DNA from 4 places in the Noviherbaspirillum sp. FW303-A3 genome. Region 2 is predicted to be linked to each of the others. Evidence: predicted binding sites of a transcription regulator. Region 2 holds the regulator's gene; each other region holds the start of a gene.

Region 1 (4,397 bases), 3.3 Mb from region 2:
AGGGCGCATACTTCTGCGTGGCGGAGGATGGCGAGCAATTCGAGGCCGTCATCCCGGAATTCATCCTGTCATTGCCCCGCACGCTGCATTGAATTAAGGTTGCGCATCATCCTTTGGCGGTAAGGGTTTCTGTGGATTTGCCTGGTCCTTATTCTTGCTCGAAGGCATGGTCCACCAGACAATAAAAACCAGCAGGAACAGAGCAATTCCCGCTTCAAGCATCAACAGCCACATATTCGCTTTTCCTCATGTCAGTCATCCGCACAAGTTTACTCGCATCCGCTGCCGCAGTACTCACTGCCGCATGTACCTCGCTTCCCCCCGCACCGCCGGCCAAGCCGCCGGTCATGCCTGAACCGGTGCAGCCGGTGAAACCAGTCGAGGCGCCGAAAGAACTGTTCCGGGCAACGACATTCGCCGCGCTTCCGGGTTGGGACAAGGATAACTTGCGCGAGGCATGGCAGGCTTTCCTCACGTCGTGCGAAGTCCTGGTGCGCAAGCCTGACTGGAAAGAGCCCTGCCAGGTGGCGTCCGACGTCGACGCGCGAAGCGAAAAGGCGGTACGCACCTTCTTCGAATCGTTTTTCATCCCCTACCAGATCTTCAATCAGGACGGGTCAGATACGGGACTCGTGACCGGTTACTACGAACCGCTGCTGCGCGGAGCGCGCAAACGCGGCGGCCCTTACCAGATCCCCCTGCACCGCGCCCCCGAAGACTTGCTGACGATCGATCTTTCTTCTGTCTATCCTGAATTGAAGAACATGCGCCTGCGCGGACGCGTCGTCGGCAACAAGGTCATTCCCTACTTGTCGCGCGGCGAAATGATGCAATCGAATATGCTTGCCGGAAAGGAGCTTGTCTGGGTTGACGATGCCGTGGAAGCATTCTTCCTCCAGGTGCAGGGCTCCGGGCGCGTGCAACTGGCCGACACCAAGGAGACCGTCCGGGTAGCCTACGCTGACCAGAACGGCCATCCGTACAAATCGATCGGCCGCTACCTTGTCGACAAAGGCGAAATGACGCTTGATCAGGCGTCCGCACAGTCGATCAAGGCCTGGTTTGCCTCCAACCCCGCGCGCCAGCAAGAGTTGCTCAATGCCAACCCCAGCTATGTATTCTTCAAGGAAGAAAAGCTGGCCGATCCCAACAAGGGCCCAAAAGGTGCGCTTGGCGTACCTTTGACGCCCCAGCGATCGATTGCGGTCGATCCTCAGTTCATTCCGCTCGGTGTGCCGGTATTTCTGTCTACGACACAGCCGGGGAAAGAAATTGCGTTGCAGCGCCTCATGCTCGCGCAGGACACTGGCGGCGCCATCAGGAACCCGGTACGGGCGGATTTTTTCTGGGGATTTGGCGCTGACGCCGGCGAAAAGGCGGGCAAGATGAAGCAGCGCGGCCAGCTCTGGATCCTGATGCCCAGGCTTGTTCCACCTCCGGTAGCAGTTAGATAACGATTTTCTTCTGGAAACCAGTGCGACACGGGATATGATGGTAAATACGGCAACTTTTTCGCCGGATATTAATATTCATCCCTGGAATGTCTATTCGCCGCCTGTTGCAGATTTGCGCTGTTTTCTTCTTGTATTGTGGGACCGTGGTAGCGGCTCCCATGGTCTATGTATACCCAAAGTCGGTATCGTCCGTCGATAGTCAGTACATGTATGACTACGACCTGCTGCGACTGGCGTTGGAAAAAACGCGCGCAGAGTACGGCCCCTACGAGCTTCGCTCATCCGAAGTGGGAATGTCCCAAGCGCGCGCCGCGGAAGAAATTCATTCCGGATCGGGCAAGGTCAATATCTTTGCCCGTTCGACCGCTATCGAGCATGAAACACGCATGCTCCCTGTACGTATTCCGCTGGACAAGGGATTGATCAGCTATCGCGTGTTCCTGATCCGGGGCGACGACCAATGGCGCTTTGCCTCGGTCCGTACGCTGGATGACCTGCGCAAGCTAAGCGTCGGATCGTTCCCGACATGGACGGATACGAAGGTCTTTCGCGACAACGGGTTCAACGTGGTCACCGGCGAGAGCTACGAGGGACTCTTCCGGATGCTGGTGGCAAACAGGTTCGATTTCTTTTCGCGCAGTGTCGATGAAGCCTATCGGGAATACGAAGAGCGCAAGGAATTGTTGCCGACCATGAAGGTAGAGGAGGGCCTGCTTCTATATTTCCCAACGACACGCTACTTCTTCCTGCAGCGGGGCCAAGAAGGGGAAAGACTTGCCGCGCGCGTCGAGCGGGGGCTGAACCTGATGATCAAGGACGGCACCTTCGACATCCTCTTCAAAAAGTACAAGGAACCCCTGATCGAGCGCGCGAACCTCCGCCATCGGAGGATCTTCCGGATACCGAATCCCCACCTTTCCCAGGAGACGCCTCTGGCGCGCAAGGAACTGTGGTACGACCCGCTCGGCGATCGATGAAGGGTCGTGTTATTTACAAAGGCTGAAGGAATAGCGCGCCTTCGCTTCGTGCAAGCTGCATGGCCAGTGCAAAGGGCGTATCCATCGTCGATATATGGAGCAGCAGCCACTGCGGCAACAAATCGTCGGCAACATGCCTTCCTATGCCCACATCCCCACCCATGACTTGCGCGTGGATGTGGTGAAGCGCTCCAAGTACCCGTGCGTGTTGCTCCTGATGCGCGGCCATTTCAGGGAAATCCAGTTCATCCATCCACGCTTCCTCTTTGCGGAATGCGCGCTCCACCTGCTGGACAAATGCAGCGAATTCCGTGCAGAAATCCGCATCCTCGCTGCCCGACAGTTTGTCCAGCGCACTGAAAAGGCCGTGATGCAGTCGATCCATGGCCGGTACACCCGAAGAAATGTCTGAAACCCAAGCGGAAGGCAAACACGTTCCAACTGTCAGCCCATGGCAATCTGCGCTGCGGAAATCAGAGGAGCCAGCTGGTTTCGAAGGAATCATTGGCGACCTTTCCTTTTAAAGAGGGGGTATGAAGAGGAGCGGGGCTACGGTGAGATCTCTTGCCGCAAGTTCATGCTACTTCCTCACGACTGCCGACCTTTGACTTGCCTCAAAGGGGCGCAGTCCATACTCGCCGGTTTAGATGTATCGAGGAGGTTTCGAAGCAGGAGGGGTACAATTGCGCCCACCCCTTTTTGTCCAGGAGCCCATAAAAATGAACTATGAAAATATCGTGGTTGAAACCCGTGAAAAGGTAGGAGTCATTCAGCTCAATCGTCCCAAGGCGCTGAACGCGCTGAACGACAAGCTGATGGACGAACTTGGCACCGCGCTGACGGCATTCGATGCCGACGATAGCATCGGCTGCATCATCATTACCGGCAGCGAAAAAGCATTTGCCGCCGGTGCGGATATCGGCGCCATGGCCGGTTATACGTTCATGGACGTATATAAAGGGGAGTACATCACCCGTAACTGGGAGCAGATCCGTCGAATCCGCAAACCCGTCATTGCTGCCGTTGCTGGCTACGCCCTTGGCGGCGGCTGTGAATTGGCAATGATGTGCGACTTCATCATCGCGGCCGAAACTGCCAAGTTCGGCCAGCCGGAAATCAAGCTGGGCACCATTCCCGGCGCCGGCGGCACGCAACGGCTGCCTCGTGCCGTCTCCAAGGCCAAGGCAATGGACATGTGCCTTACCGGCCGCATGATGGATGCGGCAGAGGCGGAGAGGGCCGGCCTTGTTTCGCGCGTCGTCCCCGCAGACAAGCTGATGGAAGAGGCGGTTTCCGCTGCCGCCACGATTGCCGGCATGTCGCTCCCCATCGTCATGATGGTCAAGGAAAGCATCAACCGTGCGTACGAAACCACGCTGAACGAAGGTGTGCAATATGAACGCCGCCTGTTCCACAGCACCTTCGCGACCGAAGATCAAAAGGAAGGAATGAAGGCTTTTATCGAGAAGCGCTTGCCAGCCTTCCGCAACCTTTGATATAGTGCGCCTCCCGTCGCAAAACGATGCAGGAAAAAGTGGTAACCCGCTTGTGCAACGAAGTGTGGCGGGAGAGTAATGAGTGGTGTCGGCGGGGAAAAGTTTTTCAGATATTCGAAGCAAGGTAGTTGACGATATTTGGAAATCGCCGCATAATCCCATCTCTTTGCTGCTGACGAACAAAACGATTCGACGGCGCATTTGCAAGACTGAAAAGTTGAGCAAAAAGAAGTAGTTACGCGAACAAGTTAAATTAAAAATGCTTGACGCGAAACTGAAAGTGCTTCATAATCTCGTTTCTCTGCTGCTGACGAACAAAACGATTCGCGGCGAGGTGCTCGACAGGGTGCCTGGCGGAGTAAGTTCTTTAAAAAATAACAGCCGATAAGTGTGGGCGCTTGGTGGAAGTGCGGCGCTGGGGTGACTCAGCGTAGAACTTAAAACATTAAGTGCTCACAAAAAAATATAGG
Region 2 (4,397 bases):
GCTGCCGCAGTGGGTGGCGACAAGGAAGTGGAAGCGGTTGCGCATTACGTGCTCAGCCTCTCCGGTTCCACCGCGGACCCGATCAAGGCTTCGTTCGGCAAGGAGAAGTTTGCCGCCTGCGCAGCCTGCCACGGCGCAAACGGCCAGGGCAACCCGGCCATGGGCGCCCCGAACCTGACCGACAAGACCTGGCTCTATGGCGGCGGCGCGGAGACCATCATGGAAACGATCCGCAAGGGCCGTACCAATTCCATGCCGGCGTTCAACGAGTTCCTTGGCGAAGGCAAGGTGCACCTGCTGGCTGCTTATGTGTGGAGCCTCTCCAACAACAGCACCTCGGTAGCACAGAAGTAATTAGAGAACTTAGGCTCTAATCGCATGGCGGCAGCGGACAATCGCCGCCGCCATGCTTATTTCATAAGGTACCATTTCGGTCTCTTATGAAATAAAGATCAAGCGAGTCAATCAATGAGCGAACCGGCGCCGAAGGTTTCAGTCATTCGGATGTACAAGGCGCGCGAGGAAATCTATCCGCGCGAAATCAAGGGTTGGTATGCCAGCTGGCGCTGGGTGTGCGTCTGGCTGACGCAAATCGTGTTCTATGGCCTGCCGTGGCTGTCATGGAATGACAGGCAGGCCGTGCTGTTCGACCTCACCGCCCGCAAGTTCTACCTTTTCGGCATCGTGCTGTGGCCGCAGGACTTCATCTATCTTGCGCTGCTGCTGATCATCTGCGCGTATGCGCTCTTCCTCTTCACCGCCGTCGGTGGACGACTCTGGTGCGGCTATTCCTGCCCGCAGACGGTCTACACCGAAATCTTCATGTGGATCGAGAGCAAGATCGAGGGCAACCGCAGCCAGCGCATGCGTCTCGACAAGCAGCCGATGTCGGCCTCCAAGTTCGCCAAGAAGTCGGCCAAGCACCTCGTCTGGGGCGCGCTCGCGCTGTGGACCGGTTTCACCTTCGTCGGCTACTTCACGCCCATCCACGAATTGTCCGCTTCGGTGATGACACTGGACCTCGGTCCCTGGGAGTGGTTCTGGGTGCTGTTCTACGGCTTCGCCACCTACGGCAACGCCGGCTGGATGCGCGAGCAGGTCTGCATGTACATGTGCCCGTATGCGCGCTTCCAGAGCTCGATGTTCGACCCCGACACGCTCATCATCACCTATGACAAGGAACGCGGCGAGCCGCGCGGTGCGCGCAGCAAGTCGGCCGGGAAGTCCTCGCTCGGCGATTGCATCGACTGCTCGATGTGCGTGCAGGTGTGCCCGACCGGCATCGACATCCGCAACGGCCTGCAGTACGAGTGCATCGGCTGCGCGGCCTGTATCGACGCCTGCAACTCGGTCATGGACAAGGTCGGGGCGCCGCGCGGTCTGATCCGCTACTCGACCGACAATGCCATGCGCAACCACCTGTCGGACAAGGACATCCGCAAGCGCGCGACGCGTCCGCGCGTGCTGATCTACAGCGCAATCCTGGTGATCATCATTGGCGTGTTCTTCGGTTCGCTGTTCACGCGCACCGAGTTGAAGATGGACGTGATCCGCGACCGCGGCTCGATGGGACGCGAGGTCGAGGACGGCATGATCGAGAATGTGTACCGCCTGCAGATCATGAACACGGACGAAAGGCCGCACAAGTACAAACTGAGCGTATCCGGCATCGACACGATTGCACTTTCCACGCCGGAAGTGGTCGAACTGAATGCAACCGAATCGCGCGCGGTGCCCGTCCGGGTCCGTGTCGGCCCGGGCAAGGGCGAGAAGGGATCCAACAAGATCGCATTTGAATTGCAGGCCATCGATGATGAGAGCCTGCACGTAAGGGAAAAAGCGGTATTCATCGTGCCGCGTTAAGGAGATGACATGCAAGCTGCAGCCATGCCCCCGAAGATGAATGACCAACAGCCCTGGTACAAGCACCGCTGGCCGTGGCTGTTGATGCTGGGCCCCGCAGTCGTTGTCGTTGCAGGCATTTATACGACTTACCTCGCGGTGTCGCAACAGGATGCGCTGGTCGTCGACGACTACTACAAGCAGGGCAAGGCCATTAACCAGGACCTGAGCCGCGACCGCAAGGCGGCGGAGATGGGATTGGACGCTTCGCTCCGCTACGAGCCGGCGAGCGGCAAGCTGGTCGGCACGATCAGCAGCCAGAAGCAGCCGTTCTCCGGCAAGCTGTACGTGAGCCTGGTGCACTCGACGCAGCCCTTGAAAGATTTGAAACTCGAGACGACGGCCGACCGGCAAGGCAAGTTCGCCATTGCGATCCCGCTGCTGGATATCGCGCGGTGGAACGTGGTGGTAGAGGGCGAGCAGCGGGACTGGCGTCTGTCCGGCGAGTGGATGTGGCCGCAGCAGAAACAGGTTGATATGAAGGCGGACCAGACGGTCCAAGGGTAACTCCGAAGTAGGATATTGTCTTACGTCTGGCGACAAATTAAATGCTGGTGCACAATATCCGCAGTACGGTCGTTCTCATTCTCGTGAATGACGTTCCCGAATCTGGGAATGTCAATGGTTCGAAAGTGGGAAATGACTAGTGCTGGATCCCGGTACAGCTTTACACCGATTGTTCGGAGTGAAAGGAGGGTAGGTTGATGGCGCGACTAATGATGGTCGTCTTGTGGCCGTCGTTTCTGGTGGCAATCGTCGCGGAAGGTTTCTTCTTCTCGATGTTCGATCCCTACGACCTGTCGCTGTTCGGGACATACCCGGACATCAAGCCCCTGGCGGTCTACAGCATCGGATTCTTCTGCTTCTGGCTGTTTTGTTCACTTGCCAGCATGCTTACTTTCTACCTGATGGCCGTGCCCAATGAGGCGCCGGCAGGCAGGCGCAACTTCCGGGGCTTGTAAAAAACAAAGGCGAGGGCGCCATGCGCCGCTCGCCTTCTTTTTTGGCGGCTACTGCGCGCTCAGGCGCAGGACTGCGTCCCTTGTGCGACTGCCTTGAGGGTGGTCGGATCGAGCAATTCCAGTTCGCGGTTGTTCACCTTGATCCAGCCCTGCTTCTTGAACTTGGAGAGCAGGCGGCTGATGCTTTCGATGGTCAGGCCGAGATAGTTGCCGATTTCTTCACGCGTCATCCGCAGCTGGAAGCTGGTGGACGAGTAGCCGCGTACCGAATAACGTGCGGACAAATTCGTCAGGAATGCCGCAAAACGTTGTTCCGCACGCATATTTCCTAGCAAAAGCATGACACTTTGCTCGCGGGTAATTTCCTGGCTCATCATCCGGTGGAAGTGATGCAGCAGCGTGGGCATCTCGGCGAACAGCGCTTCCAGACGGGCGAACGGGATTTCGCACACTTCGCTGTCTTCCAGAGCAATCGCGTTGCAGTGGTGGCGGTCGGTGCTGATGGCATCCATGCCGAGCAGTTCGCCGGCCATCTGGAAACCGGTGATCTGCTGGTCGCCGCTCGGGTTGATCTGGTGGGTCTTGAAATGGCCCAGGCGAATAGCGTACAGGTTGGTAAAGGGATCGCCGACGCGGTACAAGTGGGCATCGCGGGGCACCTTGCGGCGGCGGCCAATGATCTGGTCCAGCTTCGCCATGTCCAGCTCGTTCAATCCCATCGGCAGACACAACTGGTGCATGCTGCACGCCGAGCAGCGGGCGCGCAGCTCATGCACGGTAGCGGTCTGCTGCTGCGGCGGCGGGAACGGGATAGTTTGTGTCATGTCGGCAGGATTTAGGCGGTGCAGTATCATTTTCGAGCCCTTTTCCAAACTTTAAGAATTATTGCTGTTATGGCCTTGAATTGAGCCAGGTCAAGCAATGTCATGCAAACCTCGTGCCACCTTGCGCAAAATAGGTGAACAGGATGGCAATCCCGGTGCATCTTGCGGAATTGGTTTTCGGACGCGGGACGATAATGTACAGCATTACGCAGGCTTCGCGCTTGCACCCATCTACCCACATCCACAGGGAGACACATGCTGACCGAACGCGAGATCGAGAGCTGCTATCTGGGACAATTCATCCCGCTGCACTACCACCACAACATGCTGATGGATGCCCGGCGCATGGACGGCTTCAAGGCAGCCATCGACGCCGCTGTTTTTCCGGGGGCAAAGGTGCTGGAGCTGGGAGGCGGCACCGGCGTGCTGTCATGGTTTGCCGCTGCCAAGGCAGAGAAGGTCTGGTGCGTCGAGTTCAACCCCGAGCTGGTTGCCGAGGCGCGCCGCCTGCTGGCGCGGAACAAGGGCGGGGACAGGGTGGAGGTCATCCACGCCGACGCCTTCGAATACCTGCCGCCCGAGCCGGTGGACGTCGTGATCTGCGAAATGATCCACGTCGGCATGCTGCGCGAAAAGCAGGTGCAGATGATTGAAGCATTCAAGCGCCGCTATCGCGCGCGTTTCGGCGGCAAACTCCCGGTTTTCCTGC
Region 3 (4,397 bases), 2.6 Mb from region 2:
GCGATGCTGATCGCCGGCAGGCCGGCCTGGCGCCATTGCTGGTGCTGGCGGCAGGCTTCCTGCGCGACCCATTCGCCGATGCGGTTGATCAGGCCGGCCGCTTCGGCAGTGGGCAGGAACTGTGCCGGGGTCAGCATGGCGCCATCCGGCATCGGAAGCCGCAGCAGGGCTTCCGCACCCGAGGGTGTGGCGCTGTCGACATCCATCACCGGCTGGTACAGCAGGAGGAACCCTCCGCGCTCGACCGCATCGCGCAGCCGCAGTTCGAGCTGGAGATGCTGGTCCGCGCCCTGGTCGATGGCGGGATTGTAGAAGCGGTAGCGTTTGCGGCCGGCCTTCTTGGCTTCGTACATGGCGGCATCGGCGCACTTGATCAGGGCATCGAGATCGGTGCCGTGGCGCGGATACAGGCTGATGCCGATCGAGGGCGAGATGTAAAGCTGCAGGTCGCCGACGTGATAGGGCTCGCTGATCTTGTCGACAATGTTGCGCGCCACCGTGGCCGGACCGTAGACGTCATCCGGATGCGGCAGCGCGACCACGAACTCGTCGCCGCCGAGACGGCCGACGATGTCTTCCTGCCGCGTGCACTCGCCGAGCCGCCTGGCCACCTGCTTGAGCACCTGGTCGCCGATGCCGTGGCCGTATGTATCGTTGATCGGCTTGAAGCGGTCGAGGTCGATGAACAGCAGCGCGCCGCTGCTGCGCGTGCGATGCGCGATCGCCAGCAGGTGCTCGCAGTACTCGAACAGCAGGGCGCGATTGGGCAGGCCGGTCAACGGGTCACGCTGCGACGCCTGGCGTATGCGCTGTTCGGCGAGCTTGATGTCGGTGATGTCGAGCGTGGTTCCGACGAAACGGGTATATCCATCCTGGTCCACCAGCGACTCGCCGTTGACCTTGAGCCAGCGTTCCGCGCCGTCGTTGGCGCGGATGATGCGGTATTCGGTGAAGAAGCGGCCGGTGCTGCCGGGCACGGTGGACTTGCGCGCCACCCGGTCGACGCGCTCCCGGTCATCGGGATGGATGCAGGCAATGAAGATGTCGTAGTTGACGGGACCTTCCAGCGCCACGCCATAGGTGCGGCGGGTGGTTTCATCCCAGATCAGCTCTCCGGTTTCCGTGTAGAACTCCCACAACCCGAGATTGGTCAGCTCCGTCGCGAGGCGCACTGTTTCCTGGCTTCGCCGCAAGGCATCGCCTGCATGACGGATGTCATCGATGTCGGTGGAGCAGCCATACCACGCGAGTATCTTTCCCTCGGCATCCTTCAGCGGCACGCCGTGCGTGAGGAACCAGCGATAGCTGCCGTCGGCGGCCCTGCCGCGGTGTTCGATGCGAAAGTCGATTCCCGCGCACAGTGCATGTTCGACGGCCTGCTGGGTGGCGCGCACGTCGTCGGGATGGACGGCAGCGGCATAATCGGCGCCAATGTTCAGCTGCGGTCCTACGTACTGGCGGAAACGTGCGTTAACGTAAGTGATCGTGCCGTCGGGCGACATGACCCAGACGAGTTGCGGCATGGAATCGGTGATCAGCCTGAAACGCTGCTCGCTTTCCGCCAGCGCCTGTTGCGCGTGGATGCGCTCGGTGACATCGCGCATGAAAAATACCGTGACTTCCTGCTCGCCATCGACGCAGGCAGGTGCGATGCTCGCTGCCATCGTGACGAAGCTGCCATCCTTGCGGACGAAAGTCTCGACGATGTCGTGCGTGCTCTTGCCGCCGGAGTGGGCGCGGAACATCAGGCATTCCTCGCGGGGAAAGGGCGTCCCATCGGGATGATGATGTCGGATCAGGTCGTGCAGGCAGGCCCCAGTGAACTCCTCCTTGGAATAGCCAAAGATCTTTTCCGCCGCCGGGTTGGCGTAGAGCACGCACCCTCTTCGGTCGTTGACGAAGATGGGATCGGCCGCGCTTTCGGCAATCGTGCGATAGATATCGATAGGCGGCTGCACCGCGGTTCCTTCGAATGTGGCTCTTAACCGATTTTTAACCTTCCGGTTCGACCGGCACGTCAGCACAAGGTTCTTTGAGGAAGTGTCGGCAGGCCGGACAAGGAGTGCCGCGCGCCTGGCCTTTTCCCGGATTGATTGACTGAGATCAATCGCTGCCCGTGCATTTGCTGCGGTGCGTGACTATATTGGACTCAAGGGTTCCCCATCCCGCCATGCATGGGAAAGCGGGATGGCGGCGCCGATACCAAGGGGAGCGACACCATGTATACCAAGATACTTGTCCCGACCGACGGCTCCGGGCTGGCCGAACTCGCCGCGCTGGCGGGGGTCGAGTTTGCCTCCATGTGCGATGCGGAAGTGGTCGGTCTGTATGTTGCGCCGGAGTACCAGTATCCGGTCAGCGTCGAGATCATCCCGCCGTCCTATCCCACGGAAGAGGAATTCCGGGAGGGCTCGCGCAAGACCGGTGACGGCTACCTTGCCGGCCTGTGCAGCGCGGCCGCCGAAGCCAGGCTCAAGGTGACGGCCATGACCGTCCATTCGAACAAGCCCGCGCACAAGATCGTCGAGATGGCGCGGGAATTGAACTGCGACCTGATCTTCATCGGATCGCACGGACGCAGCGGCATCGAGCAATTGCTGGTCGGCAGCATCACGTCGAAAGTGCTTTCGCTGTGCGATATCCCGGTGCTGGTTTACCGGAAGAAGAAGGAGAAACACTGACGAGTCACTTCACCAAAGGAGGACGACATGTCATACAAGACCATCATCGTGCATGCCGACAAATGCCGGCACGCGAAACAGTACATCGCCCTGGCCGCGTCGATCGCCGTGCAGGAAAACGCGCATCTGATCGGCGTGGCAACCACCGGGGTGTCACGCTACATCTACCAGTCCGGAATGGTGGATCCGACGATCCCGGCGGCCACGAACCATCTCGCGCAGCACCTCGACGCACTGCGCCAGCGCGCGCGCCATGCACTGGATGATTTCGAAACCCAGATGCAAAAGTCAGAGGTGCGTTCCTGGGAAGGCACCATGATCGACGACGAGGCAGGTGCCGGCCTGGCGCTGCGCGGCCGCTACGGCGACCTGCTGGTGCTCGGCCAGACCAATCCGGACGAACCCTCGCCGGTGGTGATGCCGGACTTCCCCGAATACGTCGTGCTCAATGCCGGCCGCCCGGTGCTGGTTGTTCCCCACGCCGGCCGCTTCGACGGCATCGGCAAACGGGTGCTGGTGGCTTGGGATGCGGGTATCAGCGCCACGCGCGCGGTGGTGAATGCGATTCCGATGTTAAGGCGCGCTGACATCGTCGAGGTGGCGGTGTTCAATGCCGAAGACAGCGGCGACGCCCACGGCGATGTGCCGGGCGCCGATATCGCCCTCTACCTCGCACGCCATGGCGTCAAGGTGAACGTGATCCGGCAGAAGACGCGCATCGATGTCGGCAATTCATTGCTGTCGCTGGCCGCCGACCTCGGTTCCGACATGCTGGTGACCGGTTGCTACGGACACTCGCGCTTCCGCGAAATCATGCTGGGCGGCGTCACGCGCACGCTGCTGGAGTCGATGACCCTGCCAGTGCTGATGTCCGCGTGATCAGCGCAGGTGCGGCGGGATGTCCTTCAATCCCGCCGCGAACGCTGCGTGCTTTTCCATATCGACAGGCTTGTAGACAACTTCACCGCTTGGCGGATTCTTTTGCAGCCTGGCCTTTGGACGATTGGGGCGGGGCGCAAATCCGCCGCCGCAATTCGGGCAAACGTTGCCAAGCACCGACTCCACGCAGTCGCGGCAGAAGGTGCATTCAAAGCTGCAGATCATCGCTTCCGTCGCGTCCGGCGGAAGCGGCTTGTTGCAGTGTTCGCAGTTGGGTCGCAGTTCAAGCATGGCGTATTCCTTTCACACCGGGACGCTGAAGATCTTTTGTTCCGCCTGCGCCAGCCGATCGTGCTGGAGCGCGCGCAGGCGCATCACAATCTCGCTGCCGGCCTTGTCCGGCGTGCCGCAGTCGAAGGGCGGCTTCGGGTCGTATTCGAAGGCGAGCTGAAGCATTTTCGCCGTCTCTTCTCCCGCCAGTTCCGCCGCCAGCGTCAGTCCGAAATCGATGCCCGCCGTCACCCCGCCGCCCGAGATGCGGTTGCGGTCGCGCACCACGCGCTCGGCCACCGGTTCCGCGCCAAAGCGGTGCAGGTAGTCGCGCCACAACCAGTGGCAGGCGGAACGGTAGCCCTTGAGCAAGCCGGCGGCGCCCAGCAACAGGGACCCGTTGCAGACCGACGTCACATAGCGCGCGCCTTCCGCCTGCCGGCGCAGGAAGGCGAGCACCTCGGCGTCATGCATCATGTCGCCGACGCCAAAACCGCCGGGCACGCACAGGACATCGAGCTGTGGGCAATCGGCGAACGACACGGTCGGATTGATGGTGAAACGCAC
Region 4 (4,397 bases), 2.0 Mb from region 2:
GCCGTCATCGTCCGGCGGCCGGGCGTGGAGGCGACGGGAGACGAGATCATCGCCTGGGCGCAGCAGAAGATGGCGGCCTACAAGGTGCCCAAGCTGGTGGAATTCGTGCAGGCCCTGCCCAAGTCGGCGACAGGGAAGGTGATGTGGCGCGCGCTGCAGGAAAAGGAGATGGAAAAGAAGTAAGCCTGACAGCTTGTCATCACGGACTTGCCATGGCGGTATCAAACAAGCATCGAATCGACGCAAAAACTTGATGTAGATTCGGTTGCGCGGTTTCCGGGGGGCTATACAATGGGCCCCAAACCCGATGGCAGGGTGCCTCCTGCCTGATCGATATCGTTGAGAGGTTCGTGATGTACCAAAGCCAAGCCGCACGCCGGGCGGCCGTTTTCGCGCTGCTGGCGGCAAGTCTTGCCGCCGGTTCTGCCATGGCGCAGGACAAGAAGTGGAAAAGCCACATGAGCACGGACGAGCCGGACAAGCTCTACCGCCACTACTGTGCCGTGTGCCACGGGCCGAACGGCGACGGCCAGACCCAGGCCCGCTTTGCGCTCGACCCGGCGCCGCGTGATTTCACCAGCGCCAAGGCGCGCGATGAACTGTCGCGCGACCACATGCTGCAGACCCTGATGAAGGGGACGTTGACCAAGGATGGCAAGCGCACCGCCATGATCTCGTGGAAGGAGCACCTGAGCCCCGAGCAGATGGAAACCATGGTGGACTACATTATCGTCCGCTTCATGGGCGGCAGGCCGGCCGACAATGTCCATGACCACAACGACCCCCGGCACAAGGGCCACGACCATTCCAATGCGAAGAAAGTGGACTATCCCTACGGGCTGAAACCGGATGCGGTGCGCGGGAAGACGGTCTATGCGGCGAACTGCCAGTCCTGTCATGGCGCGAACGGCGACGGAAAGGGGGCCGACCAGCGCGTGGCGCAGATCAAACCGCGCAACTTCCAGGAGCAGGATTTCCGCGACTATGCGACCGGGTTCTCGCTGTTCTCGACAGTGTCGAACGGACGCGGCCATATGCCGTCCTGGGAAAAGAGCCTGAGCAACCAGGATATCGCCGATGTGTCGGAATACGTCCTGCGTACCCATGTGACACGCAAGCCGGTAACGGCGGCGAAATAGGCAAATTCGAGACAACCCCGGGGTACGCCCCGGGATCGATGGGATTCAGCGGTCCGCGTGCATGAAGCGGCCGAGCTCCATGTCCGAACGCATGATGTGGCGTACCAGGCCGTACTGGATGAAGTTCGCCACTTCGACCGGCAGGTTCCAGTTGCGTCGGCTATCCATGAATTGACGGTGCAGGTGGTTGACCTTCTGCATCAACAGGGTGTGCTCACGCTTGTGTGCCTCATACGCGGGAAATCCGATTTCCCGCATCAGCGCCTCTTCGCGCGCGAAATGCCCGCCGGTGTGATCGATCAGCTCGACCAGCACTTCGCCGACGATGGAATACTCCGGCTCTTCAGACGAGATTTCCGCCTGCAGCCGCTGCGCGGCGTCGAAAATTTCCTGATGGTCTGCGTCAATCAGTTCATGGCCGATGGCGAGATCCTGCGACCAGGAAATCTGGAGCATATCAAGCTCTTTTTTTTCGGTGGTTTCAATCATGGCTACCTCGACAGTCTTTAACGTCACTGGTTAAAGCATTTAATCACTGCGATTCCACCGGGAAAAGGCGCAGTTCCGAATCCATTGATTGAGGTCAAGATGCCGCTACAGGCGGAGGGGGTATAGCCCTCCGGGACTGGAGGCCTGGATAGAATATTTCTAAATGGTAGCATTTTCTTACAGCTGAAACATTTCCGTGGCGCCAATTCCTTCAATGCGCACTTAACATGGTCCCGGCATTGATTACTTGATACCTGCCTTTGGGAGACCACCATGAAACGCACCAAGATCACCGCCCCCGCCATTGTCCTGAGCGCACTTGCCACTGCCCTGCTGGCTACGGGTTCTGCATTCGCACAGACTGCCACCACGACTGACGCCACGGTCACGACCACCAGTTCGACGCCGGTTGCGACTACGACAACTGCAACGCCGGCCACGACGACTGCGACGACGACCGACACTGCGACGCCGACCACTACTACGACGGCAACGCCTTCAACCACCACGACGACGACTGCAACGACTACGCCGACTACGACGACGACCTCGACCGCCACGACTACCACGACCACGACAGTCCGCAAGGGCGCAACCGTCTACAAGCCGGGCTCGACCCTGCCGGACGGCGTGACAGCGAAGGCGCACGGCGCAACAGTCGTGCTGCCGGAAGCCGCGCAGGCAGGCCAGGCGCGCGCTGCCCTGAACCGGGAAGCCGCTGCGGAGAAGCGCGAAGCGATTGCCGCCTTCAAGGCTGAAAAGCCGGTCAAGGTCGACAAGGTTGAGAAGGTCGAGAAAGTTGAAAAAGTCGAGAAGATCGACAAGGTAGAAAAGGTAGAAAAGGTAGAGAAGGTGGAGAAAGTCGAAAAGGTCGCCAAGGTTGAAAAGATCGAGCGGCCTGAGAAAGTCGAAAAGACCCGCCGCAATTAAGCAGCACTTCCCCCTCCCGACCGGGCAACATGCGTTGCCCGGTTTTTTGTTGGACCAACGATTGTTATAGCAATGAAAAGACTGACCCTTCTTGCCGCCGTGCTCGTGTCGCAGGCGGCGCTTGCCGACGGCAACTTCACCGTGAAAACCGGATTCGACTACACCACCGGCAAGTACGGTACGGACACCACCACGGAGATCACGGCGATTCCGCTCATCGGCGCCTATGAAACCGGCAACTGGACCTTCAAGGCATCCATCCCTTATGTGCGCATTACCGGTTCGGACAATGTGATTGCGGGTGTCGGCGCCGTGAGCCAGACGGCGACGCGGGTACGCACGGACTCCGGGATGGGCGATCTCACCACCGCGGCGACCTACTCCTTCATGATCGATCCGAAGTCGCAGTTCGGCGTCGACGTCACCGGCAAGGTCAAGTGGGGCACGGCCGACAGCGACCGTGGCCTAGGCACCGGCGAGAACGATTTCTGGATCCTGGTCGACCCCTATGCGAAGTTCGGCAACGTGACCTACTTCGGCGGGATCGGTTACGGCATGCTCGGTTCTTCCGACAGCCTGAAGCTCAAGGATGTCGTCAGCGCCAATGCCGGCCTGTCGTACAAGCTGGACCAGCTGTCCAGCGTGGGCGCGATGCTGGACTATCGCAGCCGGTCCACCGACACCGGCTTCGCGCAGCGCGAGATCACCGGCTTCTATTCGCGCAAGCTGGGCGGCGGCTACAAGCTGCAGGCGTATGCAACCAAGGGTTTTGCCGACGGCAGCCCGGACTGGGGCGCGGGACTGAACGTGGCCTACAGCTATTGAGGCAGGCCGGGGGCGCGGTGTCGCGATGGGCGGACAGGCGTAAAATGTGGGGCTGCCGCTCCCGCCTGTTGCCCCCATGACCATCCTGCTATCCACCCTCAACGCCCGCTACGCCCATGCCTCGCTCGGGCTGCGTTACCTGATTGCCAACATGGGCGATCTGCAGCCGGAGACGCAACTGAAGGAATTCGTGATCGGCGCGAAGACGACGGAAATCGTCGAACGGATTCTCGCGCACCGGCCGCGCATCGTCGGACTCGGCGTGTATATCTGGAACGTGGAAGAAACGACGAAGGTCGTCGCGATGCTCAAGCGCGTCGCACCGGAGATCGTCGTCGTGCTCGGTGGTCCCGAAGTCTCCCACGAAACGCAGGAACAGCAGATCGCGCAGCTCGCCGATTATGTGGTCACCGGCTGGGGCGAGGCGACCTTTCCGCAACTGTGCAGGCAGATCCTGCATGGCCCGAAGCCCCTGATGAAGATTCACGCCGGCGTGCAGCTGCCGATGTCGGACATCAAGCTGCCGTATGCGCTGTACGACGACAAGGACGTCGCCCATCGCAACCTCTATGTCGAGGCATCGCGCGGCTGCCCGTTCAAGTGCGAGTTCTGCCTGTCCTCGCTCGACAAGACGTCGTGGCCTTTCGACCTCGACCTGTTTCTCGCCGAACTGGAATCGCTGCACGCGCGCGGGGCACGTTTGTTCAAGTTCGTCGACCGCACCTTCAACCTGAACATCAAGTCCAGCCTGCGCATCATGCAGTTCTTCCTCGACAAGCTGGCCGCGCATCCCGATGACCCGGTGTTCGCGCACTTCGAAGTCGTGCCGGACCACCTGCCCGACGCGCTAAAGGACGCGATAAAGAAGTTCCCGCCCGGCACGCTGCAACTGGAGATCGGCATCCAGACCTTCAACCCGGAAGTGCAGGCCATCATCAGCCGCAAGCAGAACGACGAGAAATCCGCCGCCAACATCCGCTGGCTGTGCGAAGAGTCGCATGCGCACCTGCACGT

Evidence for each region. The regulator FNR, encoded in region 2, switches genes on or off when oxygen is low (the NO sensors DNR and NnrR bind a similar motif). The targets are predictions, from matches to a motif close to TTGATNNNNATCAA.
Region 1: the regulator FNR is predicted to act here: its motif matches at 3,036-3,049, upstream of AC3WOY_RS16965 (bacteriohemerythrin).
Region 3: the regulator FNR is predicted to act here: its motif matches at 2,094-2,107, upstream of AC3WOY_RS13700 (universal stress protein).
Region 4: the regulator FNR is predicted to act here: its motif matches at 1,713-1,726, upstream of AC3WOY_RS10735 (bacteriohemerythrin).

The regions. Positions count from the first base shown of each region.
Region 1 covers NZ_JBYTAZ010000001.1:3,505,130-3,509,526, forward strand. Annotated here, with positions in the region: gene apaG (Co2+/Mg2+ efflux protein ApaG) at 1-92, shown strand, start outside; gene mltA (murein transglycosylase A) at 249-1,454, shown strand; gene AC3WOY_RS16960 (substrate-binding periplasmic protein) at 1,613-2,431, shown strand; gene AC3WOY_RS16965 (bacteriohemerythrin) at 2,445-2,936, opposite strand; gene AC3WOY_RS16970 (enoyl-CoA hydratase) at 3,151-3,927, shown strand.
Region 2 covers NZ_JBYTAZ010000001.1:219,465-223,861, reverse strand. Annotated here, with positions in the region: gene ccoP (cytochrome-c oxidase, cbb3-type subunit III) at 1-354, shown strand, start outside; gene ccoG (cytochrome c oxidase accessory protein CcoG) at 469-1,863, shown strand; gene AC3WOY_RS01060 (FixH family protein) at 1,873-2,409, shown strand; gene AC3WOY_RS01055 (hypothetical protein) at 2,607-2,864, shown strand; gene fnr (fumarate/nitrate reduction transcriptional regulator Fnr) at 2,924-3,688, opposite strand; gene AC3WOY_RS01045 (class I SAM-dependent methyltransferase) at 3,944-4,397, shown strand, end outside.
Region 3 covers NZ_JBYTAZ010000001.1:2,827,533-2,831,929, forward strand. Annotated here, with positions in the region: gene AC3WOY_RS13695 (sensor domain-containing protein) at 1-1,958, opposite strand, end outside; gene AC3WOY_RS13700 (universal stress protein) at 2,220-2,681, shown strand; gene AC3WOY_RS13705 (universal stress protein) at 2,709-3,560, shown strand; gene AC3WOY_RS13710 (DUF1272 domain-containing protein) at 3,561-3,851, opposite strand; gene AC3WOY_RS13715 (DJ-1/PfpI family protein) at 3,864-4,397, opposite strand, start outside.
Region 4 covers NZ_JBYTAZ010000001.1:2,182,919-2,187,315, reverse strand. Annotated here, with positions in the region: gene AC3WOY_RS10745 (long-chain fatty acid--CoA ligase) at 1-183, shown strand, start outside; gene AC3WOY_RS10740 (c-type cytochrome) at 354-1,139, shown strand; gene AC3WOY_RS10735 (bacteriohemerythrin) at 1,185-1,595, opposite strand; gene AC3WOY_RS10730 (hypothetical protein) at 1,902-2,558, shown strand; gene AC3WOY_RS10725 (hypothetical protein) at 2,631-3,383, shown strand; gene AC3WOY_RS10720 (B12-binding domain-containing radical SAM protein) at 3,460-4,397, shown strand, end outside.